2 regions of the Halobacillus sp. Marseille-Q1614 genome follow, and region 2 is predicted to be linked to the other one. Evidence: predicted binding sites of a transcription regulator. Region 2 holds the regulator's gene; the other holds the start of a gene.

Region 1 (16,404 bases), 320 kb from region 2:
TGGTTGGCAGGATCCCATTGGCCATAAAAGAAGACTAATGGCGCGGGAACCACCTCGATTTCCTACGAGAAGACGGCAAGCCTCCTCGGGCTTTTTGCCCTGTGACTTCTTGCCAGCCTTGCGTGTCCCTTAAGGAGTCTCGCTGCACTCCCCTTCGAAAGAAAAGTCGGTCGTCAGAAAGCATGAGTTTTTTCTACAAACTAAAAACCCTTAACGGTTGTGTTAAGGGTCTTAAGCTTTAGTTCTCAGGCTGAAATTTCACTTCGACTCGTTTTTGACCAAATTCATCAGAAACCATCTGCATGATCTCTCTCGTTTCAGCTTTGGTGAGCTCGTTTGCTTTGATTGTTACTTGAATGACATCTGCTTCTGCTCTTACTAAAACGTCCTCATAAGGAACACTCGCACGAATCGTATTTTCTAAAACGGACTCTTTGGAAGCTGTTGCTTGAATAGATTCCATTTCTTCCATGGCTTCATTTTTCTCTTCCGCAGAAAAATCGCTGGATGCTACGATCTCGGATAATTGCTCGGTTTTTTGGTCACGCTCATTCTGCTTTTCAAGACGGATAGAAGCAAATAATTCTTCGGTAGATACATCTGAAGTGACTGCGTTTTCTGATGTGGCTTCGCTGTCTCCTGTTCCTTCCTCAAGCCACTGATCATCCTGAATAAATGCCATTTCTCCATTATCCGGTGACGTCATGTAATACACGCTTAACACAATTAGTAAGCTTAACATCGTTAACAACCAAACCGTTTGTTTTTTAACCAAGAGAATCCCTCCCTATGTTTTAGGCAACACTGAAACCCTATGACTAGGTACATCTAATACTCGCGACACGGCTTCCACAACCCATTCCTTTACCTTCATGTTCTCTACACCTTTAGCAGTGACAAACACTCCACTGACAGGCGGTTTATTAGTTTTTGTCAGTAATGGAACTTCGCGGTCCCCCTGCCGGATAAGTACTAGCTGCTGTTCCTTTGAATAATCCTCAATTTCTCTTTCCCCTCCGTTCTTATCTGTTTCATTCGTTGTCTGCTTTCCAATGATCAAGTTTTTGTCATATACTTTTTCTTCTGTTGCTGCTAAATTCACCATCAAATCCACTTCACTTACTCCCTGGATGTTTTCAAGCAGTGGCGTTAGCTGAGCTTCATACTCTTTTTCCAAATCAGCTACCGCCATGACGGGTGCCTCAGGCCCGCTTCCAGATGTCTGCTTATCGGCAGGCGGCTGAGGCTGTACCGTAGTATCAGGTGTCTGGAACAAGTTGCTGAGTAAAATAAAAAATACGCCAACCAAACCTATGATGATGAAATATTTTCTTTTATTTATTTTTTGTCCTTCCCCAGAAGATAAAGGGCTCAAGAGTTTATTCCACCATTTACTCATGATCTTCCTCCCACCGAATTTCAATTTGCTGCACATTTAACCCAAGTTTTCCGGCAACTAAATTCTTTATGTCTGCTTCATTCGGATGATTCGTTCCGGATGCGGTCTGGTCATTTGCAGAAATGACCACTTCTTCCACCACACTTTCTTCTTCTTGAGACGATAAAGTGAGAATCAGCTTGTCCAGTGATTCAACGCTGTAAGGTTCAGTAGAGAACTCAAAATCCGCCGTTTCTATTGATACCTTCTCTTCTTCAAGAGGGCCTTTCAGCTGGCCGGAAACTGCCTCCTCCACCTGTTGTAATGTATATGCATCTTGTCCACGCATTATTTCATTTTTCTTTTCTTCTATTTCAGCCTTTAGTTGTTCGGTTTCAAACCCTGCATTCATCTGCTGGTGAACCGATTGAACAATCTGATGGGGATTCACTTTCAATAACTGGAGGAGAGGGTCTATGATAATCAATAAAAGCAAAATGGCTAAGACCAGCCGGGCATATTTCTTCATCAATCCAGAAGGCAGAAGAGCATCAGCCAGTATCGCGAGTACTAAATAGAGTACAATTTCAGTTATCCATTGCGTAAAAACCTGCATCTTATCACCCTTATCGAACCATCATCGTAATATTGCTCGCTGCCACCATAATGACAATAACTAAGAAGAACATCATCGATACCATTAACAGCGCAGCAAATATATACATCATATGGCGGCTGACGATTACCATCGCCGTAACTACCGGTCCATCTCCAATCGGCTGGAGGATGGCGGCTGCAAACTTATAAACTAAAGCCAGGGCAAAAATTTTGAGTGCCGGAAATAGCGCGATCCCAAGTAAAATGACGACACCGGCAAGGCCTACCGTATTCTTCAACAAAAGAGAAGCTCCCAAAATAGTATCAGTGGCATCGGTGAATAGCCGGCCAACCACGGGAACAAAGTTACCGGTTACAAATCTAGCTGTCTTCATAGTGACTCCATCCTGAACAGCTGTTACGGTGCCCTGTACAGAGATCACTCCAAGAAACAGCGTTAGATAAGCTCCCATTATTGCCACCCCCACTTTTCTCAACAGTTCAGCTAACTGGTCCACCTTAAACCCACTGTTTAGAGAACCGATGACCATAAGTAAAGCAGAAGAAGTAAATAATGGAATGAGCAAATATTTTACGAGCAAACCGCTCGACTGGACAAGTGCGATGATAATCGGATGGAAAAATGAGATCGACATCAAATGGCTAAAGGAAGCCATTATTCCTAAGAGCAGAGGAAGCAGGCCGATCATAAAGCTGCTCATCTGCTCAATCGTAGCCGTCGTATATTGTATGACTTGTCCAAAGCTTTCAAGGGCCAGGCCGATCAGAACTAGATAGATCACCATGTAGGCGATTTTACTGACGACTGTGTTTTCAAACGATGACTGAATTGCCTGCAGTAAAGCACTAAACATTGTAAGAAAGAGCAGCGAACCCAACAGTTTTCCATTTGCAAGAAGCTCATGAAAGAGGAAATTAATAATTCCGGAAATCCACCCTGAAGATGGATTTCCTTGCTCGCTCCACTCAGAAATATCGTCGAATGATATGGAAGGCATGTATTCTCCGTATTGTTCGTGGAGTTTATCGTAATTCTTTTCGAGCTCTTCAGTGGAAATGTAATCAGTTAGTGTACGTACATTCTCTTCCGATGTGGAAGCATGGCTCATCATGGGATTAGTGAAAACGGCAATGATCAGGAAGCTTAGACATAATAAATATTTCATCTCGTACCTCACTATTCTCAACCTGCTGCCACAGGTATAAAGTCCAAGATTGTTTCAATAAGGGCAGTTATTATCGGTATGGCCAGCATCAGGATGAACAGTTTCCCGGCCAGCTCCACCTTGGATGCTAAAGCCCCCAGCCCGGCATCTCTGATTAATTGAGCTCCAAATTCGGTAATATAAGCGATCCCGATAATTTTTAAGATGGTTTTTAAATAAACAGCTTCTACCTGCGCCTGTTCGGCGATGTAGTGAAGAAGGGTAAAGATATATTTCACATGATCTAATACCGAGATAAAAATGAGCAGCGCTGTAAAAATAAGCAGTAAAAAAGCGATCGATGATTTTTGTTCTTTAAGCAAAACAATCAGTACAGTAGCTACCAGTCCTAAAGAGACAATCTGAACAATATCCATAGACCGCTACCCTTGATAGAGAAAAACCGACTTAATTTGCTGAAATAAATCCGCTAAACGGTGCAGCACGATAAAAAGAACGATAATAAAGCCTGTTAATGTAACGATCTGGGCAATTTCTTCTTTACCCATTTGCTTTAAAATGCTGTGAATCATGGCTACTATAATACCTATGCCGGCAATTTGAAACAGGATGGATGCGTCTTGCAGCACAACGTCCCCTCCCCCTTATCATATGAGTAGTAAAACAACTAAAAGTCCGCTTAACACACCAACCCCTCTCGCCAGTCTCTGATGCTTGCTTGATACTTCAATGGCTTCGTTTAACTGTAAATCGAGGTGATGAGATGTCAGTTTAATCTGTTTTTGCTGCTGGACTAAATCATGCTGGCCCAGCGTACTGCCAAATTGGACTAAAATGTCTAAATCACTTTTCGTCATAGAATTCCAGAACCACTGTTTCCGCAGCTCGGAAGCCCATAACGCACTAAAATCGGTACAAGTCCCTTTTTCACTTAATAGACCGGTAAAGAAATAGCATATTGGAGAAGGCAGTACTTTAGACAGCTTTTCACAGACTTCCCATAAAGAAGACTGGCTGTAAACCATTTCAGCTTCTATCATTTGCAAAGCACTTTTCCACTGCCTGATCTGCCCAGGTCTCCTTCTGAATTTAGCAGCAGTATCAAACCCGATCCACGTGGTAGCGACTAAAACGATTACGGCCCCGATCCATTCCATATCCTCTCTCCCCTTTTAATAGAGCCAGTTCCCTGCCAGATTCATTTAAAATTTGAACCCTGTTTTCTCCATCGATATTGAGACGTTCTAAAATAACATAGCGGTCAAAAATTTTTTCTTTCATCATGTGATGAATAGATGGACGTTTAGCCACAGATTCAAAACTCGAACCGTGGACACTGCAAATCACTTGCACACCTGAATAAACAGCTTCCTGTACGGCTGCAGCATCCGCTAATCCGCCCATTTCATCCACAATAATGACTTCAGGAGACATGGAACGGATCATCATCATCAGCCCCGATGCTTTCGGACACCCATCCATTACATCCGTCCTTTCCCCGACATCTAACTGCGGAACACCATCCTGACAGGCAGCAATTTCTGAGCGCTCGTCCACTATGGCGACTTTCTTAGAGCCCGGTTGATCGGCCCTTGCACCAGCCAGCTTTGCTAAGTTACGCAGTATCGTTGTTTTTCCTGAATGCGGCGGACCGACGATTAACGTGTTTAACCACTGGCCGTCTTCACATAAATAAGGCACGAGATTCTTTCCTGCTTGAAGAGAGGACCGGGCAATACGAATGTTCATAAAAGTAATATCCTTTAACGTGGCTACCTTCCCATTATCCAGGTTGGCTTTGCCAGCCAGTCCCACTCTGTGCCCGCCTTGAATCGTGATAAACCCTTCCTTCACTTCTTCTTTAAACTTATAAAGCGAAAAGTGACTGACCTGATTTAAAACGTATGACAAGTCGATCATCGTTATTTTAGAGGAGGGAATTGCGGTAACCCTGTCGGCGCTGACCACCTCAATCGGCTTTAACACCCTCAGTCTTATCTCCTGAACAGTCTTCCAATTTACGTACTGAGATAGAGTAGAATGATAGGTTTTTGGAAATAAGCGAATGACTTCCTCCATAATCAAAAGCTCCTTTTGTCAATGCTTTATCCTATATGTATGTCCAAAACTATTAAATTATGACCTCAACAAAAAGACGAAAAAAAGAGCAATCCCGATCGATGGGATTGCTCTTTCAGTTAATTATATTACCTTAGGCTCTTGAAACGTATTTGCCGTCCGTCGTACTTATTAACAGGACTTCTCCTTCATTAATAAAGAAAGGAACCTGAACCGTTAAACCTGTTTCAAGAGTAGCTGGTTTTGTTCCGCCGCTCGCCGTATCTCCTTTGATACCAGGCTCTGTCTCTGCTACTTTTAACTCAACATTTTTAGGAAGTTCGACACCGAGAGTCTCTCCCTGGAACGTCATGATCTGTACTTCCATGTTTTCTTTCAAATAGTTCAGCTGGTCGGAAATCTGAGCTCCTGGAATTTCAACCTGCTCATAAGTATCCGTATCCATAAAGGCGTGCATATCTCCTGCTGCATAAAGATACTGCATCTTTCTATTTTCTATATGAGCTTTCTCTACCTTCTCCCCGCCACGGAAGGTTTTCTCCTGAATGTTACCGTTACGTAAATTACGCAGCTTAGAACGAACAAACGCTGCTCCTTTGCCAGGCTTTACGTGCTGAAATTCCATAACCTGCCAAATCCCTCCGTCTACCTCGATCGTCAATCCTGTTTTAAAATCGTTTACTGAAATCATATACCCTGCCTCCTGTTATAAAGTAATAAGTTCTTTCGGTGCGAAACTTAATTTTTCATTGCCATTTTCCGTGATTACGGCGTCATCTTCAATTCTGCAGCCGCCAACATTAGGTACATAAACGCCTGGTTCTACTGTTACGACCATTCCCGGCTCGAGCGTAACATCCGACCGGAACGACAATCCCGGGCCTTCATGAACATCAAGACCAATGCCGTGCCCTGTAGAATGACCAAAGTAGTTCCCATAGCCTTTTTCCTTAATGTAATCTCTTGTAAGTGCATCTGCTTCTTTCCCTGTGATGCCTGCTTTTAAACCTTCCATCCCTTTTAATTGAGCTTGAAGCACCGTGTCATAAATATCTTTAAGCTCATCGCTTATCTCACCGACGGCTACCGTACGAGTGATATCTGAACAATACCCGTTGTAAAGGGCTCCAAAATCTAGAGTGACCAGCTCGCCATTTTGAATTTCCTTTTCAGATGCGACTCCATGAGGGAGTGCCGAACGAAAGCCGGAAGCCACGATAATATCAAAGCTTGAAGATGTCGCTCCTTGCTTTCTCATAAAAAACTCTAATTCATTTGAAACATCAATTTCTTTTATACCCGGCTTTATGTAATTTAAGATATGTTCAAAAGCGTCGTCTGCAATCTTGACTGCATCCTTTAATATACTAAGCTCATCTTCCGACTTTATCAAGCGTAAATTCTCTATTAACCCAGCGGTAGGTACTAATTTTTCTGTCAGTCCGCTTTGCAGACTTTCATACTGGCTGTACGTTAAGTGATCTTTCTCAAAACCTACTCTTTTTAGCCCCTGCTCCTTGATAAGCTTCGTAATTTCTTCTTGAAGTGGCACTTTATGTTCGATGACTTCAAACCCTTCCGCCTGTTCAGCTGCCTGTTCCATGTAACGGAAGTCTGTTATAAACAGTGCTTTTTCCCGGCTGATTAACAAAGCACCTGCCGTACCGGTAAAATTAGCAAGATACCTTCTATTTTTTGCACTCATCACCAGCAGCCCGTCCAGATTATTTTCTATTAATGACTGGCGCAGCTTGTTCAGGTTGGACATCATAAATTTCTCCCTTCACTTTCTATCTTTTGAATAAGACCCATGGCGGCCAGCCAATATCCATCGACACCGAAACCGACAATCTGGCTCAGGCAGACGGCGGCCAGCATGGAATGTTGGCGAAATTCTTCCCGCTTATGAACATTAGAAATATGAACCTCCACAACCGGCGGCTCTATAGCAGCTATCGCATCGCGAAGAGCAATACTTGTATGCGTATAAGCGGCCGGATTAAAGATGATGCCTGCCGCTTCCTTATTTGCTCTCTGCAGACGGTCCACCAGGTCGCCTTCATGGTTGGACTGAAAGGATTCCAGTTCGTACCCATGCTGGTCACATACTTCTTTGACCATTTCCACTACATCTTTCAAAGTAGTACTGCCATAAGTCTCAGGTTCTCTTTGTCCTAACATGTTTAAGTTAGGACCATTTAACAAAAGTAAGCGCTTCCCCATTCATTAACCATCCTTACTCTGTTTTGATATGAATAATCCCTATTATTTTACCATACTATGTTCATATCATCACTGAGGCTGATGGTTGTATTCCTGATACTCATAAGAAATTGAATAACCTGTAAACACACCATATAAAATAAACACGCAAATGTTTGTTACATAAGAATCACTCGACATCTCCGACCAGCTTGGAACTGCTGAGAACACAGGGTTTACAGCTACAAAAATAATAGCATAAAGCAAAAGACCATAAATCAGTCCCGGCCAGATCCCTTTTCTCGATTTAAATACTAAGTAGTATACCAGCGCGACTACTATTGATAACAGCCCCACGATAATAACCGCTAAGATTTCCGCAAGCAGAGATCCAGTCCAATCAGTCTGCCAAAAAGAACGGAAAATAAAAGTCGCGGCCGATACTTGAGTAAAGTTAAAGTAGTAAAAGACACTCCCAAGTGTACTCCAGATCAAACCGGCCATAAATCCGATCGTCAGCGTCTTAGCAAGTACACTTTGCGGCGGCTCTTTTTGCTGCTGCTGTCTTGGTTTATCTGACATGTTCATCACCTCATTCTTATATTTTCCAAAAACATAAAATTCATGCTCTCCTTAGACGTTTTAAGGCTAGTGAATGACGGAAATTTGCGGTAAAATATTAAGTATAGATAAAGTAATTAAAAAAATATTCTGCAGTGACAGAAAGTCCGATATTTTTTAAAGAATATTATTTAAAATATAGGTAAAAATGAAAAGAGCTCTTTATGATAGTCTTCTTTTTTCGCATATTCAATAGACTTTCTATAAATAAGTCGGTTAAACTTTCAAAAATATGCAATTTGATGATAGAAGACGTCCTTATAGTGGTATAGGTACTATTAATGGGGTATTTCTAAACAGGATTTTAATGAAGGAGGTTCTATATATGTCAAGAAACTGGATGACATCACTGATTTATTCTCTTATCGCCCTGGCCATTTTTTACGTAGGGATTCAATTATTCACGAACACATCATCGTTTCTCTCTTCTATAATAATGATGATCGGTATTGCAGTCCTGATTTACGGCGCGCTTTATTTTTTCATACTTCGCCATCGTACAGGCGGAGGTGGAGGCGGCAGCCGCAATGAAATGAAAAAATATAAACAAGCTGTTAAGCAGTCCAAGCAAAAATACAAATCTCCAACTGTGAAACCTAAGAAAACACAGCCGTCACCAGTAAAGCCGTCTCTAATGCAGAAGAAGAAACAGCGCCGCAGAAGCGCTGCCCATCTCCGCGTGATTGAAGGACAGAAAAATAATAAAAGAAAAGATCGAGCCTCATTTTAAAATGAATGGCTCGATCTTTTTTATCTTGACCAGCGCTTTAAAAAAAGCGAAGCTTGATTTTTTCCGATCTCAAGAAGCTCTTGTTTCTGAGATTCGCTCAGGCAAAAATCTGTCGTCTGCACTCCTGTTACAGGGATAAAAATCACATCCCGGCTTTTTGTTACAGATATATAGCGGCCGTCATGTGCCTGCTTCATCGTCCGAAACAGAGCGTGAAACATCTGGATTGCATTTTTAATCTTTTGCTCGGGCAGCTGATCAGGAGGATCGCTCAACTGCATCCCAATAATCGGCCTTTTTCTTCTTCCGTGTTCATTTTCAAGCAGCCAGATTGGAAAGTTACTAAGCACGCCTCCATCGACTAAGAGCGAGCGTCCTTTCTTGCCGTGAAGTTTTACCGGCATAAAAAAATATGGAAGGCTTGAACTGATCCTTACAGCTTTGGCTACAGAAAAGGTGTGCGGATCTATGCCATAAACTTCCTGTAGATCATCTGGAATCACGACCATCCGTCCTAAGGTAAGATCGGAACATATGACTTTCAAACTGTTTTCAGGCAAGTGGGCAAAGGTCCGAATGCCTTTTTTAGAAAGCCACTTATCAATCAGCTGTTCGAGACGATTTCCTTTATAGAGCCCCATCCGGTAATAGAGAAACATCCATTTGGAAAATGGCATAATTCGATCAGTGAGCGGCTGATCAATAACTTTTTCCAAAGAGAGTTCTTCCAATATAATTTTTAAGTCTTTCGCTTTGTAACCGGCAGCGAGCAGGCTGGCCACAATGGCTCCTGCTGAGGTTCCCGCTAGACGCTGAAACTTATAATGGTTTTCTTCCAATACTTCAAGGGCTCCAATAAACGCTAAGGCTTTTACACCGCCACCTGAGAATACGCCATCTACATTCACGCCCATCCCCCCACGTTTTATATATAGAAGGGAAGGCGAATGTCTAGAACTTCACGATAAAAAAAGACGCCACTATTTCTGCAAAGCTTTGTGCTGACGTACGAGCAAATCACTTCGCTTTGGAGCGGACGAACGCCAAAGCCTCCATGCGAAAACCCTCACTCCGGAGTCTCGGATCACCCGTTATTCTGCAGGAGACTCGCGGTATTCACCAAGCAGATGTTTCTGCACCTAAAAAAGCTATCGAGACTTTCTCGACAGCCTAAAGACGACTTTTAGTCCGTCTTTTAATCTTCATTATTCTGTTCTTCGTTCTTGCGCTGAACTTCTCTTAATTCTTTAAGCCGTTCATTATTTTCGTCGAAATATTGGACTAAGTCTCCGATGCGATCAATTGAATTCCAGCTTAAGTGATGCTCAATGCCTTCTACATCTTCATAAATCTTATCTGCATCAACGCCGATAATCTCTAGAAACTGCTCGAGTAATTCATGGCGGTATACGAGGCGTTTGCCGATCTTCTTCCCTTTAGCTGTGAGAATCAGCCCGCGGTATTTTTCATAGTTCAAGTACTTGTCCCGGTCTAATTTCTGAACCATTTTCGTTACCGATGACGGGTGAACTTGCAGATTCTCTGCTATGTCAGAGACGCGGGCGTACCCTTTATCTTCAATTAATATGTAAATTTGTTCGATATAATCTTCCATACTTGGCGTCGGCATGGTAAACCCCCAATACAGCTTTCGGTATCTTTTCATGAAAATGATACACTAGATTCCCTTTAAAAACAAGGAAGCGGCCGTTCGAATAAAAGGGCTGGCCTATCCTATCTTATACTGGCACCGGGAACACAGATCGCTCGCTATTTGCAGATGCACGCCCGAGCCTCCACGAGTAACCCTCGGTGCGGCGGCTCGGATCGTCCATTTTTCATCATGTGTCTCTCATCTTTGCTCCCTTCTCCTTGTGAACCGAATATTTCCCTTAGTTACGCAATATTCCTTTCAACCAACAAAGCCTATCCTATTTATTTTCCAAACCTGACATTCATTTTCAGAAATTCAAAAAAACAGCTGCCGAGAATTTCTCGACAGCTTGTTTTATTTGCTTTTAATATTTGTTTATAGTCCACATTTCAGCTGGGCATTACAATTGGTGCATGTATTACAGCCGCCAATATCTTCAACCGTACCTTTGCGGCAGACCGGGCAGGTATCTCCCACCTCTGATCCAATGGTTACATTTGTTTTCTCAAGTTCATGGACAGTATCCATTAATACAACACGAGGCTTCTTATCCTCTTCAAATTCAAATTCGGTCTGCTCTCCATCAAAGGCGTTTTCTTCTGCCTTTAAAGTAAGAACCTGGCTGTCACGGCTTCCGTCTACATAGACTGTACCGCCTTTTGCACCTCCGTGATACAGGCGCTGATAAACTTTTTCTACCTGTTCCACTGAATAGCCTTTTGGTGCGTTTACCGTTTTAGAAATTGAGCTGTCGACCCAGCGCTGAATAATGCACTGTGTATCCGCGTGAGCTTCCGGTGTCATCGTCATGGCTGTTATAAACCAATCTGGAAGGTTTTCTGGATCCTGATCAGGATTTCTATCCAAATATTCCTTCACAATATCGGCTTTTACTTCAATAAATTTACCTAAACGGCCGCTTCTATAGTAAGAGAAGGAGAAGTAAGGCTCGAGCCCTGTACTTACTCCGACCATTGTTCCGGTACTTCCGGTAGGAGCAACAGTCAGAAGGTGAGAGTTACGGATTCCATATCTCAAAACACCCTCTTTAATATCCTCCGGCATATCTTTCATATAGCCGGTTTGGATGAAGTTTTCTCTTAATTGCCTCGTTTCTTCATCAGTTTTTCCAACTAAGAACGGGAAGCTTCCTTTTTCTGCAGCAAGTTCAATGGATGCGCGATAAGCGGTTGTTGCAATAACTTCAAAGATTTCATCAACCAGCTTATTACCTTTTTCAGAACCATATTCTGTTTCGCAGTAAATTAAAAGGTCATGAAGACCCATTACCCCAAGTCCGACACGCCGCTCTCCAAGTGCCTGCTTTTTATTTTCTTCTAGGAAGTAAGGAGTAGCATCGATAACGTTATCCTGCATTCTTACGCCTGTTGCCACTGTTCTCTTAAGCTTATCAAAGTCCACCTTCTTCGCTTCTTTATCTGCAACGGATGCAAGGTTAACAGCTGCTAGGTTACAAACAGAATATGGAGCAAGAGGCTGTTCTCCACATGGGTTAGTCGCTACCACTTTCTGGCCATATGCATTTGCATTTGTTTTTTCATTTGCATTATCAATAAAGAAAATGCCCGGCTCTGCTGAATATGTCGCACAAATGTTGATCAGGTTCCATAATTCAGCTGCTTGAACAGTACGATAGGTTTTAACTCCCATTCCTCGCGCTTCCCATTCCCGTACATCGCCGCTTTCCTGCCATTCTTCATTATAAACGGCCATTTCTTCCGGTGTGTACGATTCTACATCCGGAAATCTTAATCGATATTCGGTTTCATTTTCTACAGCTTCCATAAATTCCTTTGTAATACATACGGAAATATTGGCTCCTGTCAGAAAATCAGGGTTATTCACTGTATAAGTTCCGCCAGTACTCAGCTTTTCTTCTGCTTCACGAATGGCAGCTTCGGTAAAACCGCCAAGACCAGGCATTGATTTATAGTTCACAACGCTTTGATACAGGTCTCTTTCGGTTTCAGTTAAAGGAGTAAACTTCAGCTTGTCCTTCGCCAGGCTTTTAATCTGTTCATCTTCGGTATTCTCGATCAAATACCTCAGAATTCTTGGGTTCTGCATTTTTGAAATGATGAATTCAATAATATCAGGGTGCCAGTCCGACAGCATAATCATTTGTGCACCGCGTCTTGAACCTCCCTGCTCTACTAAGTGAGTCAGCTTGGCGATATCATCAAGCCAGGATACAGACCCGGAAGACTTTCCATTTACCCCTCGGGCAAGTGTGTTACGCGGTCTAAGAGTAGAACCATTTGTTCCAACACCGCCGCCTCGGGACATAATCTCCATAACCTGTTTGCGGTGATCAGAGATTCCTTCCCGTGAATCCTGAATGTAAGGCATAACATAACAATTAAAGTACGTAACGTCTGTATTTGACCCGGCTCCGTAAAGCACTCGTCCGGCAGGAATAAAGTTTAAGCTTGATAGTTCTTCATAAAACTTTTCAAAGCTTTCCTGTCTTTTCTGTTCATCCACTTCTACTGCAGAAAGACCGGTGGCATTCCGCAGTGCGATCTGCTCGTAATATACTTCCAGAGGTTTATCGATCGTGTCGAGATTTCGAGTGATTAATCCGGTTTCCCGCTCCTCTTCCCCTTCGAGCACATTCACGAATTCTGGTTCAACTTTTACCACTGCTTTGTGTGTCTGCCAGTCAATGTTCTGGATGAACCCAAATCCACGTGCTGGGAACTTTGGATCGTCTTTAACCGTCAGGACAACGAAATCCCCTTCAGATAAAGAGATCTTTTCCGTATCTTTAAAAGCATAGCGGTCGAGCATAACTAAGCGAGATACCCCGCTATGGGTCAGCTTCATATCTGGTGTAATTTCATGTACTTGTTCAAACTGTCTTATGTCTGCATTTAAGCGGTCAATATCAATTTTGGAGTTAGCGTCACTGCTAGTGGGCGTTATCTGCATCCAAACCTCTCCCTTCTTCCATGCTGCCGTAGAGGAAGCACGTAGAAACAAATATTTATAAGTCTATTAGTAACATACCACATTTACAAAATCTTAATCAATATATTGTACTGAAATATATTTCGACCTCCATATATTGTGTTATTGAACAACATTGTAGAACTTTGTCAATTTAAAAAACTTCCAATAAATCAAGTGAAACAGAGATAATGAAAGAAAAATACCTTCAATTTCTCTGCCACTAGATTTTTTCTCACTTGCATGATTGTAAATGATGGAGCGGGTTTCGTCCAAGAAAAATAATTATCATTCTCCTGAGCTTTTCAAATAAAAACTTTGAAATCAACCGCTATCCCTCATATAATAGATAGGGGAAGAGGGGGTAGAGAGAATGGAACTTTGGATTTTAATCGGAGCCATCGTCTTTTTAATCGGCTTTGGAATTTTCCGATATTTAAAAACTAGAAAAGTATTGAAAACCTTAACAGAAGATGAGTTTCGACAAGGATATAGAAAAGCGCAGCTGATCGATGTTCGTGAGCCTAAGGAATTTGAAGGGGGACATATTTTAGGAGCTAGAAATATTCCGTTGTCCCAGATGAGAAACCGGCTCGTTGAAATTCGCAAGGACAAGCCTGTCTATCTTTATTGTCAAAGCGGTGCCCGTTCCACACGTGCTGCACTCATGCTTGATAAAAAAGGGTATAAAGATTTAAACCAGCTGCAAGGCGGCTTTAAAAAATGGCACGGCAAAATTAAATCAAAAAATTAAAAGACGCTGCAGCTACGCAGCGTCTTTTTTTAGTTTTTCATATAACGCAAGACAGGTTTTCTGGCGGCTTTCGTTTCGTCCATACGACTGACAATCGTCGTATGGGGCGCCTCCTGTACGATTTCCGGGTTTTCTTTAGCTTCTTCTGCGATTTGAAGCATAGCATCGATAAATGCATCGAGCGTTTCTTTGGATTCTGTTTCTGTCGGCTCTGCCATAATCGCTTCCTCTACATTAATAGGGAAGTAGATCGTAGGAGGATGATAGCCAAAATCAAGCAGCCGTTTGGCGATATCAAGTGTACGGACTCCAAGTTTCTTCTGGTGCTTTCCAGATAAAATGAACTCATGCTTACAGTGCTGATCGAAAGGAAGTTCGTATTCCTTCTGCAGCCTGCGCATCATGTAGTTCGCGTTTAATACCGCATACTCACTTACTTTCTTTAATCCTTCTGCACCCATTGTACGGATATACGTATAGGCACGCACATTGATGCCGAAGTTGCCGTAATACGGCTTCACCCGGCCGATTGATTTAGGACGGTCATATTCGAACCCGAACTGATCATCTTTCTTAATCAGCACCGGCTTCGGCAAGTAAGGTTCAAACTCAGCAGTAACACCTACCGGCCCTGATCCTGGTCCACCGCCGCCGTGAGGGCCTGTGAACGTTTTATGAAGGTTTAAGTGCACGACATCAAATCCCATATCTCCCGGGCGCGCATAACCGAGGATAGCATTTAAGTTAGCTCCATCATAATAAAGCTTACCTCCTGCTTCATGGATGATAGAAGCCATTTCTTCAATATTCTCTTCGAAAAGTCCAAGCGTGTTAGGGTTTGTCAGCATTAAAGCAGCCGTCTGATCATCAACAACCCGTTTTAAATCCTCTAAATCGACAAGGCCGCGCTCATCAGATTTTACTGTTACAGCTTCAAAGCCGGCAACTGTTGCCGAAGCCGGGTTTGTTCCGTGAGCGGAATCAGGCACGATGACCTTCGTACGGTTATAATCCCCATTCGCCTCATGATAGGCACGGATCATCATTAAGCCGGTCCATTCTCCATGTGCTCCTGCAGCAGGCTGCAGGGTCACCGTATCCATCCCTGTAATTTCTGTCAAAGACTCCTGCAGATCGTACATCAGCCCTAAAGCTCCCTGAACCGTTGCCTCCGGCTGCAGCGGATGAATATGACTAAATCCTTCTATACGGGCAATATCTTCATTGACTTTCGGATTGTATTTCATTGTACATGATCCCAGCGGGTAAAAGCCTGAATCCACTCCATGATTTCTAGTGGACAGCCCTGTATAATGCCTCATAATTTGAAGTTCACTTACTTCAGGAAGGTCAGGCGCTTCTTTTCTAACAAACGTTTCTCCCAGCATCTCGTCTATATCTGTTTCCGGCACATCGAATTCCGGCAGGCTGAAGCCTGTACGGCTTTCCTGGCTCAGTTCAAAAATTAATGGAAAGTCCTGATTAGCCACAAATATCCCCCATTTCTTTTACGAAATGATCAATCTCTTTTTTTGTACGTACTTCCGTGACCGCAACGAGCATATGTCCCTGTAATTCTGTGAAGTCTCGGTTTAAGTCATAACCGCCGATGACTCCTTTTTCAAGAAGCTTCTCATTCACCTGGCTGACGTCATGCTTAACGTTGACAACGAGTTCATTAAAGAACGCCCCTTTAAAAGCTGTTGCAAAACCGGCTGATTCAAGCTGTTTTTTCATATAGGCAGCTTTCTGAATATTCATCCAGGACATTCGTTTTAAACCCTGCTTCCCTAGAGAAGATAGTGCAACTGAAGAGGCTAGAGCGTTTAACGCCTGGTTTGAACAAATATTAGACGTCGCTTTATCCCGGCGGATATGCTGCTCTCGCGCCTGAAGTGTCAATACAAAACCGCGGCGGCCTTCTTCATCATTTGTCTGTCCGACTAAACGGCCGGGTACTTTTCTCATCAGTTTCTTCGTTGTCGCGAAATAGCCGCAGTGAGGTCCTCCGTATTGGGCAGGAATTCCAAACACCTGTGTGTCACCAACGACGATATCCGCGCCAAATTCGCCTGGAGGTGTTAAATAACCAAGAGCTAATGGGTTGCTTGAAGCAATCAGCATCGCTTTTTTCTGGCTGTCCACGAGCTTTTTCACTTGATCAAGCGGCTCCACCTGACCGAAGAAATTAGGATATTGCACAACTACGCTCGCCGTTTCTTCATCGAGCTC
Region 2 (16,404 bases):
TATCAATAAAGCTCTCGTATTACATGCAGATCACGAGCTTAATGCTTCTACATTCACAGCCCGTGTATGTGTAGCAACCTTATCCGATGTTTATTCCGGAATTACAGCAGCCATCGGCGCACTTAAAGGACCGCTTCACGGTGGTGCGAACGAACAAGTAATGGCTATGCTTACTGAAATTGGATCTGTGGATAATGCTATTCCGGCAATTGAGAAGAAGCTCGAAAACAAAGAGAAGATCATGGGAATGGGACACCGTGTATACAGAAACGGCGATCCACGTGCGAAGCACCTTAAAGAAATGTCCCGCGAGCTGACTGAACTGACAGGTCACTCTAAATACTATGAAATGTCTATCAAAATTGAAGAGTATATTAAAGAGAATAAAGGCCTTCCGGCAAATGTAGATTTCTATTCTGCATCTGTTTATCACAGCCTTGGCATTGATCATGATTTATTTACACCAATCTTTGCAGTAAGCCGCGTATCTGGGTGGCTTGCTCATATTCTCGAGCAGTATGCGGATAACCGTTTAATTCGTCCTCGTGCGGAGTATGTTGGACCAAAAGGACAGACTTACACGCCGATTGAAGATCGCTAAGGTAGTAATGTCTTTAGCTTTTCTCACTTTTTATTATGAATAATATAACGTATGATAGTAGGGGAGGATTTATCCCCCGATCATATATGCAATAAACTTAGGAGGGTTCATTTTGGCACAATCACAGAAAATCTCAGTAGATCAAAAAGGAAACTTAGAAACACCTAATCGTCCTATTATCCCTTTCATTGAAGGTGATGGAATCGGTCCGGATATTTGGGCCGCTGCGAGCCGAGTTATCGAAGCAGCTGTTGATAAAGCATACAATGGTGAAAAATCTATTGAATGGAAAGAAGTATTAGCTGGTCAAAAGGCTTATGATAAAACAGGAGAATGGCTTCCTGCTGAAACACTTGATACCATTCGCGAGTATAAGATTGCTATAAAAGGTCCTTTAACTACACCAATCGGCGGAGGAATCCGTTCATTAAACGTAGCGCTGCGCCAGGAGCTTGATTTATTCACCTGCCTGCGTCCTGTCCGTTATTTTGAAGGCGTACCTTCACCTGTTAAACGCCCGGAAGATACTGATATGGCCATTTTCCGTGAGAATACAGAAGATATCTACGCGGGAATCGAATGGCAGAAAGGTACACCGGAAGTTAAAAAAGTAATCGACTTTTTACAGAATGAAATGGGTGTACATAACATCCGCTTCCCGGAAACTTCTGGAATCGGTATCAAACCGGTTTCTGAAGAAGGAACGAAGCGTTTAGTACGTGCTGCTATCGAATTTGCTCTTAACGAAGGCAGAAAAAATGTAACTCTTGTTCATAAAGGAAACATTATGAAGTTTACAGAAGGCTCCTTTAAAGCTTGGGGTTATGAAGTAGCTGAAGAAGAATTCGGAGATAAAGTATTCACATGGGCTGAATACGACCGTATCGTTGAAAAAGAAGGAAAAGATGCAGCAAATGCTGCTCAGGACAAAGCCGAAGCAGAAGGTAAAATCATAGTTAAAGATGCGATTGCAGACATCTTCCTTCAGCAGATTCTTACACGTCCAAAAGAATTTGATGTTGTAGCTACTATGAACTTAAATGGAGACTATATTTCCGACGCACTTGCTGCGCAGGTAGGCGGAATCGGAATCGCTCCTGGGGCGAACATCAACTATGAAACTGGACATGCTATTTTTGAAGCTACACACGGTACGGCTCCTAAATATGCAGGTTTAGATAAGGTTAATCCATCTTCAGTTATCCTTTCAGGTGTTTTAATGCTTGAACACCTTGGCTGGAGAGAAGCGGCTGAGCTTATTTCTAAATCTATGGACAAAACGATCGGAAGTAAAGTAGTAACTTACGATTTCGCTCGTATGATGGAAGGCGCTACAGAAGTTAAATGTTCTGAGTTCGGTGACGCACTCATTAAAAATATGGGGTAAGGAAGGAGAACATTATGGCTATTCGCAGAAACAAGATTTCAGTTATCGGAAGTGGATTTACCGGGGCTACTACAGCGCTGATGCTTGCACAGAAAGAACTGGGCGATGTCGTGTTAGTGGATATTCCTGATATGGAAGACCCGACAAAAGGGAGAGCGCTCGACATGCTAGAAGCAAGCCCTGTGCAAGGATTTGACGCCAAAGTCACAGGTACTGCAAACTATGAAGAAACTGAAGGTTCTGACCTGGTGATCATTACAGCGGGTATTGCCAGAAAGCCGGGGATGAGCCGTGATGATCTTGTAAATACAAACTCTAAGATTATGAAGAGCGTAACGAAAGAGATTGTTAAATATTCACCGGATTGCTATATCATTGTTCTTACTAACCCAGTAGACGCGATGACTTATTCTGTGTTCCAGGAAGCAGGACTTCCTAAGAACCGTGTCATTGGACAGTCCGGCGTTCTTGATACAGCCCGTTTCCGTACATTTGTTGCGGAAGAACTTAACGTATCCGTAAAGGATGTAACAGGCTTTGTACTCGGCGGACATGGAGATGACATGGTGCCTCTCGTGCGTTATTCTTTCGCAGGCGGCATCCCTCTTGAGAAATTAATATCTAAAGAACGTCTAGATGAAATCGTTCAGCGTACCCGTAAAGGCGGCGGCGAAATTGTCGGACTGTTAGGTAACGGAAGTGCTTATTATGCACCGGCTGCCTCTTTAACCCAAATGGCAGAGGCTATTCTTAAAGACCAGCGCCGTATCCTTCCGGCAATTGCTTACCTTGAAGGTGAATATGGCTATGAGGGAATTTATCTTGGGGTTCCAACGATTTTAGGCGGGAATGGAATCGAAGAAGTAATCGAGCTGGAACTTACAGAAGAAGAGAAGAAACAGCTGGATCAATCAGCTGACTCTGTTAAAAACGTCCTAAATGTATTAAACTAAGAATAGAAGGATTCGGGGATGATTCCTCGAATCCTTTTTTAACTTTTTTGAAAACGCTTACTATTGGAGGGATTACGATGCTTGGGAAAAAAAGAAAGCTAGGGAAAAAGGTGCAGAACCTGAAAGTGGGCGACTCCTTTACTTCATCCTTTACGATCGAAGATAAAGAACTTTTAATGTACTTAGGGCTGACAGATGATGCCAACCCTCTTTATATTCAGCATGATTATGCCTCAGAGACCCCTTATCAGCGTCCGATTGTACCGACTGTCATGATTTTTGGAAAAATCTCTTCGATGATTTCCATGCATTTGCCTGGTCCTGGAAGCCACATTATTAGACAGGAACTCAGCTATGATAAAGCGGTATACCATTACAGTGAAGTTAAGATTTCGGCTGAAGTCAGTCTCATTCATAAAAAAGATCATATCGTAGAGTTGGCAGTCCACGGATATGATGAAGAAGGAGACAAAATCGTAGAAGGGAAAATATGGGTGCGTCCTCCATATGAACCTAAATCATTAAACGCCACTTCATTAGAGAATTTTTATTGAGGCTGATCGTATTCAGTCTCTTTTTTGTGGAAAGATAACTCTAATAAATGTAATGATTATGTAAAGATTGCAAAGATTTGTGTCAAACTGTAAACTTCGTTGTATGATGAAAGTGTATCATACTTTGTCCGCTGAGGTGATTATCGTGAAGCAGAGAATTTTAATAGTAGATGATGAAGAATCCATCGTAACGCTCCTGCAATACAACATAGAGCAGGCCGGGTATGAAACAGACGTGGCTTTCAATGGGAAAGAAGCACTTGAGAAAGCTTCATCCACGACTTTTGATTTAATTGTACTCGACGTCATGCTGCCGGAAATGGATGGAATGGACGTGTGCAAAGAGCTTCGTCAAAAGCAGGTCCAGACGCCGATATTAATGCTGACGGCCAAAGATGACGAGTTTGATAAAGTGCTTGGACTTGAGCTCGGTGCGGATGATTACTTAACAAAACCGTTCAGCCCAAGAGAAGTGCTGGCAAGAATTAAGGCGATTTTACGCCGAATGGTTCGTGAACCTTCCGAAGAGGATTCCTCTCCTAGCATTAAAGTAGCAGACCTTATGATATATCCGGAGCAATATGAGGCTACCATCAACGGCGAGCCGTTAACATTTACTCCTAAAGAATTCGAGCTGCTCTATTACTTAGGCCAGAATTTAGGGAGAGTACTTTCTAGAGACCAGCTGCTTAGTGCGGTTTGGAATTATGATTTCGCCGGAGATACACGCATCGTAGATGTCCATGTCAGTCACCTGCGGGAAAAAATCGAGCCGGATACAAAGAAACCAGTGTATATAAAAACAATCAGAGGTCTAGGGTACAAAATGGAGGTCCCTAAATAACATGAGGTCCAATACGCGTCCTTTACTTACTTATACGGTTCTCGTCATCATTGTGATGATCAGCTTAGGCATACTGTTAGCACAGCTGACACGAAGCTATTTCATTACAATATTTGAAGAGAGAATCTCCGTAGAAAGTGAGTATTTTGTTAACTATGTAAAAGGATACCTTGAGGATGAAGACATATCGACGGATACTCTTCATCGGTTTAGTGATCAATTAAATACGAGTATTCTTTATGTTACCGCAGATGAAGAACTGGTTCTTGATACAGTAAGCGCAAATAAGGAAATAACTAGCGAGGATAAGTCGGTTATATTAGCTTCAATCAATAATACAGACGAGGAGCAAAAGGGACGTCTGCTTGAAGACGTGTTTTACTATACCACTTCCCTGACAGTGGATAATACAGCGGGGACACTTGTTTTGATATCTCCTGTTACTTCTTTATCAACAATTACTAAAAACATCTGGCTGATTATTGGGCTGACACTGCTTCTAGGACTAACCGCTATTTTCTTTATCGGTTTTAATATTTTTTCGAAATACGTGCGGCCGATTCGCTCAGCTGCTGATGTGGCGAATGAATTAGCGAAGGGGAATTATAAAGCAAGAACCTACGAAGGGCAGTTCGGTGAGGCAGGACAGCTCAGCCAGTCAATCAATATTCTGGCGAGAAATTTACAGCAGATGACGAGTTCAAAGGGCATGCAGGAAAACCAATTAGAGGCAGTCATTAACAATATGGGCAGCGGTCTCGTCCTCATAGATGAAAAAGGTTATATCCTGTTGGTAAACCGTGCATTTTTGAAGAATTTCGGCGGTGAAAAGAAGAGCTATGTAGGATATTTATATCATGACGCAATTCCCTACACAGCAATTCATGAAACCGTACAAAATGTATATATGTTTGAAGAAACGGTCAGGGAAAACTTTCTTCTGCCGATTCATATTGACCATAAGCATCTGGAAGTTACAGGAGCTCCTATCTTCAGCGAAAAGAATGCATGGAAGGGAGTCGTCCTCGTTTTCCATGATATTACTGATATGAAAAAGCTTGAGCAGATGCGCAAGGATTTTGTGGCAAATGTTTCCCATGAATTAAAGACCCCCATTACTTCGATTCGTGGCTTTTCGGAAACCCTGCTTGACGGGGCAATGAAAGATGAAGCCATGCTTGAGAGATTTCTGCAGATTATTTTAAAAGAAAGCGGCCGGCTTCAGTCGCTTATTCAAGATCTGCTAGAACTTTCCAAAGTAGAAAGGGAAGACTTTCATTTAACACTGGAACAAATTAAATTCCATAAGTTTCTGCTCGACCTCGTTCCCTTAATTGAACAGCAGGCAGACAAAAAAAAGATCAATATACGGACGGAGATCGATGGAGAAGCGATTGTAGAAGGAGATTCGAGCCGCTTAAAGCAGGTATTTATTAACCTTCTCTCAAATGCTGTCAATTACACAGGAGAAGGCGGCGAGGTGAAATTAGCATTTGAAGAACATGAAGATGAAGTTTTTGTCCGGGTGACAGATAATGGTGTAGGGATACCCGAAGAGGAAATCTCGCGTATCTTTGAACGTTTTTATCGCGTGGATAAAGCGAGAAGCCGTAATTCAGGCGGAACCGGACTTGGGCTTGCGATTGTGAAGCACATTGTAGAAGCTCACCATGGAACGGTTCAGGTAGAAAGTAAAATCGATCAAGGAACAACCTTCACCGTCATTCTTCCTAAGGAATTTACAAATAATTAATAATACTTTGGAATTATATTAACAAACCCTTGGTATTCTATCATTGAAACCCTTTCATCCAAGGTGTTTTCTCTTTAAGCAGAAGTTATTATAACTTCTGCTTTTTTTTGCTTTTCTGATCTTTTTCTTCTCGCTGATGAACATGGTAAAATAGAAAGTATGATGTTTAAGTGTGAGGAGCTGAACGATATGGCAGAAAAAGTAGTATTAATCGATGGAAACAGCATTGCTTACCGGGCCTTTTTCGCATTGCCTTTACTAAACAATGATAAAGGTGTATACACAAACGCTGTGTACGGTTTTACCACAATGCTTTTAAAAATTTTAGAAGAGGATAAGCCTGATCATCTGCTCGTTGCCTTTGATGCGGGTAAAACAACCTTCAGGCATAAGACATACACAGAATATAAAGGTGGACGTCAGAAAACTCCGCCGGAATTATCAGAACAGTTCCCTGTTTTAAAAGAACTGCTTGATGCTTTTGGCATTCCTTATTATCAGCTGGAACAGTATGAAGCAGATGATATTATCGGAACGTTAGCCACTCAGGCTGATGGCCAAAAGTATGATGTCAAGGTGATTTCAGGCGATAAAGACCTGCTTCAGCTTGTCACTGAGCGGACCAAGGTGACACTAACGAAAAAAGGGATTACGAATGTGGATACGTATGACCCCGCCTTTTTAGAAGAGAAAATCGGCATTCGCCCGGATCAAGTTATAGACTTTAAAGCACTGATGGGAGACAGCTCGGATAATATCCCCGGCGTTCCGGGTGTAGGTGAAAAAACGGCGGTTAAGCTGCTGAAACAATTTGATAAACTTGAGAATCTCTATGAAAACCTTGATGAGGTAAGCGGCAAAAAACTTAAAGAAAAGCTTGAAACAAACAAAGATGAAGCCTTTATGAGCAAACAGCTGGTGACGATCGAGAGAGAAGCTCCTATAGAGGTTGCTTTAAGCGACATTGCTTATAAGGGCTATGAATCTCACAAAGTAACATCTGTCTTCCGTGAATTAGGATTTCAGTCCCTCATTTCACGTGTCTCTGATCAGGACGAGGAACCGAAAGAAACATCTGACCAGGAATGGGAGCCGGTGGATGTGAAAGTAATTAAAGACATTGAAGACGACATGATAACCGGGAAAGAAGCATTAGTTGTCGAAATGCTTCAGGAGAATTATCATCACTCTCCGATCGCCGGCATTTCAATTGTTAACAAAGACAACAGCTATTTTATTTCGATAGAGGACGCCAAGAAGTCTAAGGGGTTCTGTGACTGGGCAGAAGATGATTCAAAAGAAAAGTGGGTCTTCGACGCTAAGCGTACACACGTGGCATTAAGGCATCACGGAATTAGTCTGCAGGGGGTCACATTCGATTTATTGTTAGCGTCTTATTTAATCAACCCCTCGGAAAACAATCATGATATTCCAGCGATCGCCCACCGTATGAACGAACGTGCTGTTAAATACGATGAAGAAGTCTACGGAAAAGGAGCTAAGATGAAGCTTCCTGACGATGACAGTATCCTGCAAGAGCATACTGTTAGAAAATCAGAAGTCCTCTACCGTTTAAAAGAAAATATGGAAGAACAGCTTGAAGCTAATGAGCAGATGGAGCTATTTAAAGAGCTTGAAATGCCTTTAGCGCTGATTTTAGGTGAGATGGAATATTGCGGTGTTAAAGTGGATGTCGAGCGGTTAAAAGAAATGAAAGATGATTTACAGCAAAGACTGGATCAAGTGAAAAGTGAGATATATGAACTTGCGGGTGAGGAATTTAATTTGAATTCACCAAAACAGCTTGGGCCGATACTATTTGAGAAGCTCGGCCTTCCAGTGATCAAAAAAACCAAAACAGGCTACTCTACTTCTGCTGATGTATTAGAGCAGCTAGAGGACCAGCACGAAGTTGTCGCTAAAATCCTACTGTACCGCCAGCTTGGGAAGCTGCAGTCCACTTATATTGAAGGCCTTCTGAAGGTAGTGGACGAGAAATCAAATAAGATTCACACCCGTTTTAATCAAGCTCTTACACAGACAGGGAGACTTAGCTCGATTGAGCCTAATTTGCAGAACATCCCGATTCGGCTGGAAGAAGGAAGGAAAATCAGACAGGCTTTCGTTCCTTCCAAGGAAGGCTGGGTGATCTTTGCAAGTGATTATTCTCAAATTGAATTGAGAGTTTTAGCCCACATTGCACAGGATGAAAAATTAATAGAAGCCTTCAGAGAAGGCAGAGATATTCATACACAGACAGCAAGTGAAGTGTTTGACGTGCCGCACGATAAAGTCACTTCGAATATGAGAAGACAGGCAAAAGCCGTAAACTTTGGAATTGTTTACGGGATCAGCGATTACGGATTATCACAGAGCCTTGGAATTACAAGAAAAGAAGCCAAGCTGTTTATCGATAAGTATTTAGACAGCTATCCTGGAGTAAAAGAATACATGGATGAATCGATCCAAAATGCGAAGAGGCTCGGGTATGTATCTACATTTATGAACCGAAGAAGATATCTGCCTGATATTACGAGCCGTAATTTTAATAAAAGAAGCTTTGCAGAACGTACGGCTATGAACACACCTATTCAGGGGAGTGCCGCTGACATCATTAAGAAAGCGATGATTGATTTGGACGAACGGCTGAAAAAAGAGAACCTGCAGGCCCACATGCTTCTTCAGGTGCATGATGAACTCATCCTGGAAGCGCCTGAGTCTGAAGTTGAACAGTTAGCCAAAGTGGTTGCCGATGTGATGGAACATACGATCGAACTAGATGTTCCGCTTGAAGTGGATCACTCCTATGGCCCGACATGGTATGATGCAAAGTAGATGAGGAGAATGAAAGATGCCGGAACTGCCTGAAGTAGAAACAGTTCGGAAGACGTTAAAAAACTTAATATTGAAAAAAGAAATTCAAGATGTTTCAATTTTTTGGGGGAATATTATAAAAAAACCGCAAGATCCGGAAATATTTAAATCGTGGCTCAAGGGTCAGACGATGCAGGAAATTAAACGTCAGGGGAAGTTTCTGGTTTTTGAGATGGATGACATTTCCATGGTGTCTCACTTGCGAATGGAAGGCAAATTTGGTGTGTATGAATCAGCTGTTCCACGCCCGAAGCATACCCATGTCATATTCCATTTCACCGATGGCACAGAGCTCCGTTACAATGATGTTCGTAAATTTGGAACGATGCACTTGTTTCCTAAAGGGGAAGAAAGTAAAGAAAAGCCTTTAAATCAGCTGGGACCAGATCCTTTTGCTCCTGCTTTTACGATTGATTACTTTTATGAAAAGCTTAAAAAGACAAGCAGAAACATTAAAGCCGTATTATTAGACCAGTCGGTAGTAGCAGGCCTTGGAAATATTTATGTGGATGAGGCCCTATATCGTGCGCGGGTGCATCCTGAGCGGATATCAAAAGAACTCACCTTCGAGGAAGCACGGCGTGTCAGAGATGCCAGCATCGAAACGATCGTTGAAGCTGTTGAGCAGGGAGGCACAACGATACGGTCCTATTTAAACGGACAGGGTGAAATGGGAATGTTTCAGCAGAAGCTCAATGTTTATGGAAAAGAAGATACTGAATGTCCCGGCTGCGGCACGGTGATTATTAAGCTGCGAGTCAGCGGCCGGGGCACCCATATTTGTCCTGAGTGCCAGTGCTGACACGAAAAGAGGAAGCGGCCCATATACTATTTCACATTCATGAATAGCTGAGGTGAAATAGGTGGGGACTGCTGTTTTTCTTTTTTTATTTGTAATTGCTGTCAGTATGGATAGCTTTGGCATCGGCTGTATCATTGGGATGAAAGGTATTCAGTTATCGAATAGAGCCATTCTTGGAATTGCGTGTTTGTCGGGGTTGTTCTTTTTAGGGTCGGCAATGGCTGGTTTTTTATTGCTTCCATACGTCGATGCTGATTTGTTTGAGTGGCTGGGTGCGCTTGCTTTTATAGTGCTCGGGGCTTTCTTTCTAATCAATAATCTTCGTCAAAATGAAGAAGAAGACGTCACCTCAGTGTGGAAGCAGCCGGTTCATGTTCTGCAGGCTCCAGAATCCGCAGACATCGACCGCTCAGGGGGCATTAAAGGGAAAGAGGTCTTTTTGCTTGGGATCGCTTTATCGCTTGATACTATTGGCGCCGGGATAAGCGGTGTGTTTATTGGCATTCCGCCTTTTACTGCAGCCGCTTTGATTTTTGTGCTGACAAGTGCCATGCTTTACGGCGGCCTTAAGTGCGGAGCGAGGCTGAGTCATAAACTTGAGTACCTGTCCTCACTTCCGGGAATATTACTCATTTTAATCGGCCTAATAAAAATAGTGTAAGGAGGCAGCTGTTTGGGTATTGTAATTGGTTTAACAGGCAGCATTGCTACAGGAAAAAGCACGGTCTCTCAAATGTTTAAACATTTTGAGATTCCTGTAGTAGATGCTGATATTATTTCCAGAGAAGTGGTTAATCCTGGGGAACCGGCATATAAAGAAATTGTAGAGCAATTTAGTGAAGAGATCTTAAATGAAGACGGGGCCATTAACCGAAAAGAGCTCGGCAAGGTCATTTTTAGAGATAAAGAGAAGAGAAATATACTTAATCGCATCGTTCATCCCCAAGTAAGAAAAGAAATGAAAAGACAGCGTGACGGTTATTTAGCCAGAGGAGACAAAGCGGTCGTTCTGGATATCCCTTTATTATTTGAGAGCAAGCTCACAGACTATGTGGATCGCACTCTTGTTGTATATGTGGATTCAGAGACACAGCTGAAGCGTCTGATGGCGAGGGACGAGTCTAAAGAAGCGGAAGCGATGGAGCGGATTCGCTCCCAAATTCCAGCTTCTAAAAAAGCCGAATGGGCAGACGCAGTCATTGATAATTCCGGCACTCGTGAGCAAAGTTTCGAACAGTTAAAGGCTATACTTACCAATTGGGGAGTCATTGAAGAAGATGATAAAGCGTAGACTTTATCATCTTCTTTTTTTGTTCAGGTACGCGTCTGCTCAAAAACGGAGTGGTTAAGGCTTGCGAGTGAGGAAGGTAGATGATGAGATGTGAAACCCCACGAAGTAGTTCTACGTATGCCGGCATCGAACACCCGGAATTATGTGGGGCAATTTAGGCGAATAGGCGTGCATTTTTTTGTGAAAAATGAGTGTAGCCTTTAATAAAAAGTTGACATAGCTTTTTTAATAAAAATAGGCTACAAAAGCGTTTTCAATGTGTTATACTAATTCTGAAAAATAATTTAAAGGGTATATCACATATAGGAGGCTTGTCTTATGGAGAAAACAAGAGTGGCTATAAATGGTCTGGGGAGAATTGGGAGAATGGTCTTCAGGAAGGCGGTTCTCGATGAGTCAATCGAGCTTGTAGCGGTCAATGCAAGTTATCCTCCTGAAACGATGGCACATATGCTCAAATATGACAGTGTGCACGGCCGATTTGAAGGTGAAATTGAACCTATTAAAAATGGGTTATTAATTAATAAAAAAACAGTTCAGCTTTGTTCTACAAGAAATCCCTTAGAGCTGCCATGGGATGAATTAAATGTTGATATTGTTATTGAAGCAACAGGTAAATTCAGAACCCAGGAAGAAGCAGCTCTTCATATTCAGGCTGGTGCTAAAAAGGTCATCATTACAGCTCCAGGTAAATCAGTGGATTCAACTATTGTAATGGGAGTTAATGAAGATGTTTATAACCCGGAAGAACATAATGTAATCTCGAATGCTTCCTGTACGACAAACTGTTTAGCACCAGTGGTCAAAGTACTGGAAGACGAGTTTGGAATTGAAAACGGGCTTATGACAACAGTTCATGCTTTTACAAATGATCAGAAAAACTTAGATAATCCACATAAGGACTTAAGACGTGCCCGCGGCTGCACTCAGTCGATCATTCCTACGTCAACAGGAGCTGCCAAAGCCCTCGGTGAGGTTATTCCTTCCTTGAAGGGAAAACTCAATGGGATGGCGCTCCGAGTGCCTACCCCGAATGTTTCGCTTGTTGATTTAGTGGTTGACTTAAAAGAAGATGTCACGGAAGAAAAAGTAAACCAGGCCTTTAAGCGAGTCAGCCAGGGTGAAATGAAAGGGTTCCTAGAGTTTAGCGATGAGCCGCTTGTCTCTATTGATTACACGACATCTCCGGCTTCTGCAATTGTCGACGGATTATCTACACAGGTTATGGGTGACAGAAAAGTGAAAGTGCTGGCCTGGTACGATAATGAATGGGGTTACTCCTGCAGAGTCGTAGACTTGGCGAAACATGTCGGCAAGTTCCTGAAACAAGAAAAACCAGCAAAAGTTTCTTAATAACTAGAAAAACTTCCCTTTGTATCTTATAATAAGCACCATCGGTATTTTTAAAAAGTTTCTTGCAAAAATGGGATAAACCGTATATACTTTTTTTGAACTTCTGAATACTGTCCGTTTCATGTCTGCTCAAAGGGTTAGGACCTCTCAGGACTAACTTTCCCCCGTGGTAGTACATGTCTGTTTATTCAGTAGTCAAATTAGTCACTGTACAAAAAGGGGGATCCTAAATGGATACAATGGGAAGACATGTAATAGCTGAATTATGGGATTGTAATGAAGATAAATTAAACGATATGAGTTATATCGAGCAGGTATTTGTGGATGCTGCTCTTAAAGCAGGTGCTGAAGTACGTGAAGTAGCTTTTCACAAATTTGCTCCTCATGGAGTCAGCGGAGTAGTAATCATTTCTGAATCTCATTTAACGATTCACAGTTTTCCAGAGCATGGATATGCAAGTATTGATGTGTATACGTGCGGCGACCGGATTGATCCAAATGTAGCGGCACAGTTTATTGTTGATTCTCTTGAAGCAGGAAGAAATGAAACGGTTGAAGTTCCAAGAGGAATGGGACCGGTAGAAGTCCAACAGTCACGCGCTTTATAATATGAACAAAATCACACAGGGGATCCTGTGTGATTTTTTTATCCTTCGGTCTCTCACCCTTACTTTTCTTTTTAATAAAACGTGTTAAAATAAATACAGATCATGTCGAATTTTCGTAAGGGGTAATGTCATTGAAAAGGTTTATATCGAAATATTTCAGCAATCACACGGAAACGAGTGAAACTCATAAGGATCCCGAGTTAGTCACTCATTACTATAAAGCAAAGAGAGATGAAGTTTTTCAGGCGGTCGAAGCTCTATTTCCATCTCCTTCAGAAAAAGTAGCGCTTTCCAAAGAACGTGGAGAAATCTCAATTAATTATAAGGGGAAACGAAAGGCGTTTGTAGTGGCTACCATAATTATGGTTCGTCCATTTGAAACAGCTGTCGATTTTTCAGTAACGACAGATTCAGGCGGTCCAATTGATTTTGGTTTCAGCCATAATTTAATTGTCGATGCGTACGAAAAATTAAACCGTCAGTTCACAAGACACGATAAAGCTCAGTAGATTAGAAAAGATATGTGGAGATGATTAACTTTGAAGTGTCCGAATTGCCACTATAAAAGCACTCGGGTTTTAGACTCGAGACCTATAGAAGATGGCCATGCCATCCGCAGACGGCGAGAATGTGAGAAGTGCGAGTTCCGTTATACAACATTCGAACGATTGGAAGAAGTACCTCTTATTGTCGTCAAAAAAGAGGGGACACGCGAAGAGTTCAGTCGGGAAAAACTTATGCGTGGACTTATTCGAGCCTGTGAAAAACGTCCGGTAGCCGTAGAAGAACTCGAAAAGGTAACGCAGAAAATCGAGAAGGATTTACGAAACCGGGGAGTTTCTGAAGTCCAAAGCAAAGATATCGGGGAAATGGTAATGGGCCATTTATCTGCAATCGATGAGGTCGCCTATGTTAGATTTGCGTCTGTCTACAGACAGTTTAAAGATATTAATGTTTTTATTGATGAACTAAAAGAATTAATTAAGCATGAAGATAAAGAATGAGCCCCTTCATCGGCTCATTTTCTTTTTCAAGTGATAGGGAGAAAGGGGGAGATAACTAGTGGATTCTTCAATTGGCAAAATTCTTCCTGTAGATGGTTTTATCATTACAAAGACAGGAGTTACACCAAAAGACGACCATTCTGCACTAACTCACTTATATCAGCCTATCTTAGGACAGCTGCCGATTTCTATTTACCAGTTTCTGTGCAGTGAGCATGAGACAAGCAAAGAAATACAAAAACAGACCCATCATACGCTGATGACTTATTTATCCACGCCGCTTGATAAATTCTATGATGCAAGACGGCTGCTTGAGGCGATCGGTTTGCTGAAAACGTATGTCAGCAAACAAGAGAACAGAGTGTATATTTATGAGATTTGTCCTCCATTTTCTCCTGAGGAATTTTTCAAAGATACATTTCTTTCTCTGCTGCTGCAGCATGAAATTGGGAATGATAAATTCAATCAGCTCAAACTGCGTTTTCAAAGAGAAGAGACTTCTCTAGAGGGATACGAAGAAATTACGGCTTCTTTTGATGATATCTTTCATCAGCGCCTGCCCGTGTCTATGAAAGAGGATATGCCTTCACCTCAGCAGAAGGATAAAGGGCCGGTTAAGAAGGGGCCGATCATTCTGAACAACCGTATAGATTTTAACTGGCTGGAGGAAGCACTCAAACAGCGGATGTACCCTTCCCAAAAGATACTTAGTGGAATCAATAAAAAATTGATTGTTCAGCTGGCCTCTCTCTATAATCTGACCACTACAGAAATAGAGCGGGCGCTTACGTGGGCGATCAACGATGAAAATGAATTGGATGTTGAAGAGTTCAAATCAGCTTGCCACGATTTCATGAAGAAAAATAAATCAACAGCTGACGTGGAAAATACCCGCGAGAAAGTAGCCGCTTCTTCTGATTCGTCCTTAAGTAAAGAGGAGCAGTTTGTACAAATGCTGGAACAGATTTCTCCAAAAGAGCTTCTTGAAGACGTGTCTTATGGAAACCAAGCTGCGGATGGGGATCTGCGGATGATCCGTGATGTTATGACAGAACAAGGTCTTTCACCAGGAGTTATGAACGTGCTTGTTCACTATGTGCTGTTGAAAACAGACATGAAGCTGTCTAAACCATACCTTGAAAAAATTGCAAGTCACTGGACGAGAAAAAATGTAACTACGGTGCGGCAGGCTATGAACCTGGCGAAAGCGGAGCACCAGAAATACCAGCAGTGGGGACGACAGAGATCGTCTTACCGTAAACAGAGCAAAGAAGTCATACCTGAATGGTTTAAGAAACAGGATGAAAAAAGGGAACAGCAGGAACAGACAGCTTCTGCTTCTATTGATACGAATGAAATTGCCGAGAGAATCCGAAAACTGTCGAGCAACAATAATGGAGCGTAAGGAGGTGGCAGCTTATGGAGCCGATTCAAACGTCGCTGCAGAAGTGGATGAAAAGTCACAATGAATTTCAGAAGCGTTTTAATGGGATGAAAAAATCTGTATTAAATGATCCTGAAGTTCAGCAGATTATGAAAGAAAATCCATCATTAACGAAAGAAGCTGTGGAGAAGCAGCTGATTAAGTTTTATGAATACCAATCACAATCTAAGAATTGTGAGAAATGCCCGTCACGCGAAGAGTGCATTAATATTTTGCCGGGGTATACGCCTGAAGCAACGGTTGAAGGAACGGAACTTAAGCTGGCTTACAACCTTTGCCAGAGGGAGAGGCGTCTTGAGCATCAACGAAAACAGAGGTCTCTCATAAACAGCCTGCATATACCAAGAGAAACTCTCGAAGCTACCTTAGACAGACTGGATGTTGAAGACCCAGAAAGAGGCGAAGCGGTTATGCAGACTGTGCAATATTTAGAAGGCATTGGAGATGAGCTGCCAAGTAAAGGTCTGTATTTTTGCGGTCCGTTCGGGGTAGGGAAAACTTATTTTCTCGGGGTTATTGCGAATGAATTAAGTAAAAAAAATATATCTTCCATGGTCATTTACATGCCTGAATTTGTCAGGGAAATCAAGTCGTCAATTAAAGATGATTCCATGAACGAAAAAATAGAAGCGTTCAAGAAAACGCCTGTATTAATGCTCGACGACATCGGAGCTGAATCTCAATCCTCCTGGTTTAGAGACGAGGTGCTCGGTTCGATCCTGCAATACCGCATGATGGAAAGACTGCCGGTATTTTTCACATCCAACTACAACCTAGAAGAGCTGGAGAAAATATTTATGACGAGCAATCGCGGAGAAGTGGATCAAGTTAAGGCTCAGCGAATTACTGAACGAATCAGGCAGCTGAGCAAGTCCGTTCCTGTGTATGGGAAAAACCGCCGTGGATAAGTAGAGTCATGTTTCTTTCAGTATCCAC

What was found. Region 2 encodes NrdR, which represses ribonucleotide reductase genes. Its sites were predicted from a motif close to AACACNATATATNGTGTT; they were not measured.
Region 1: HUS26_RS05345 (vitamin B12-dependent ribonucleotide reductase) is a predicted target of NrdR. The motif match lies at 13,526-13,543, and genes of this name have one in related genera.

Annotation. Positions count from the first base shown of each region.
Region 1 is NZ_CADDWH010000001.1:1,070,825-1,087,228, reverse strand. It holds gene HUS26_RS05420 (SpoIIIAH-like family protein) at 239-775, opposite strand; gene spoIIIAG (stage III sporulation protein AG) at 788-1,399, opposite strand; gene spoIIIAF (stage III sporulation protein AF) at 1,392-1,994, opposite strand; gene spoIIIAE (stage III sporulation protein AE) at 2,005-3,162, opposite strand; gene spoIIIAD (stage III sporulation protein AD) at 3,180-3,578, opposite strand; gene spoIIIAC (stage III sporulation protein AC) at 3,585-3,791, opposite strand; gene spoIIIAB (stage III sporulation protein SpoIIIAB) at 3,810-4,319, opposite strand; gene spoIIIAA (stage III sporulation protein AA) at 4,264-5,241, opposite strand; gene efp (elongation factor P) at 5,375-5,932, opposite strand; gene HUS26_RS05375 (Xaa-Pro peptidase family protein) at 5,948-7,009, opposite strand; gene aroQ (type II 3-dehydroquinate dehydratase) at 7,009-7,464, opposite strand; gene HUS26_RS05365 (YqhR family membrane protein) at 7,534-8,025, opposite strand; gene HUS26_RS05360 (SA1362 family protein) at 8,390-8,794, shown strand; gene HUS26_RS05355 (patatin-like phospholipase family protein) at 8,815-9,708, opposite strand; gene mntR (transcriptional regulator MntR) at 9,990-10,424, opposite strand; gene HUS26_RS05345 (vitamin B12-dependent ribonucleotide reductase) at 10,824-13,400, opposite strand; gene HUS26_RS05340 (rhodanese-like domain-containing protein) at 13,792-14,172, shown strand; gene gcvPB (aminomethyl-transferring glycine dehydrogenase subunit GcvPB) at 14,202-15,662, opposite strand; gene gcvPA (aminomethyl-transferring glycine dehydrogenase subunit GcvPA) at 15,655-16,404, opposite strand, start outside.
Region 2 is NZ_CADDWH010000001.1:746,222-762,625, forward strand. It holds gene citZ (citrate synthase) at 1-601, shown strand, start outside; gene icd (NADP-dependent isocitrate dehydrogenase) at 714-1,988, shown strand; gene mdh (malate dehydrogenase) at 2,003-2,941, shown strand; gene HUS26_RS03665 (MaoC/PaaZ C-terminal domain-containing protein) at 3,019-3,495, shown strand; gene HUS26_RS03670 (response regulator transcription factor) at 3,641-4,339, shown strand; gene pnpS (two-component system histidine kinase PnpS) at 4,341-6,092, shown strand; gene polA (DNA polymerase I) at 6,282-8,927, shown strand; gene mutM (DNA-formamidopyrimidine glycosylase) at 8,944-9,768, shown strand; gene HUS26_RS03690 (manganese efflux pump) at 9,830-10,429, shown strand; gene coaE (dephospho-CoA kinase) at 10,442-11,059, shown strand; gene HUS26_RS03700 (glyceraldehyde-3-phosphate dehydrogenase) at 11,378-12,412, shown strand; gene speD (adenosylmethionine decarboxylase) at 12,643-13,020, shown strand; gene HUS26_RS03710 (cytosolic protein) at 13,146-13,529, shown strand; gene nrdR (transcriptional regulator NrdR) at 13,560-14,024, shown strand; gene HUS26_RS03720 (replication initiation and membrane attachment family protein) at 14,083-15,429, shown strand; gene dnaI (primosomal protein DnaI) at 15,444-16,376, shown strand.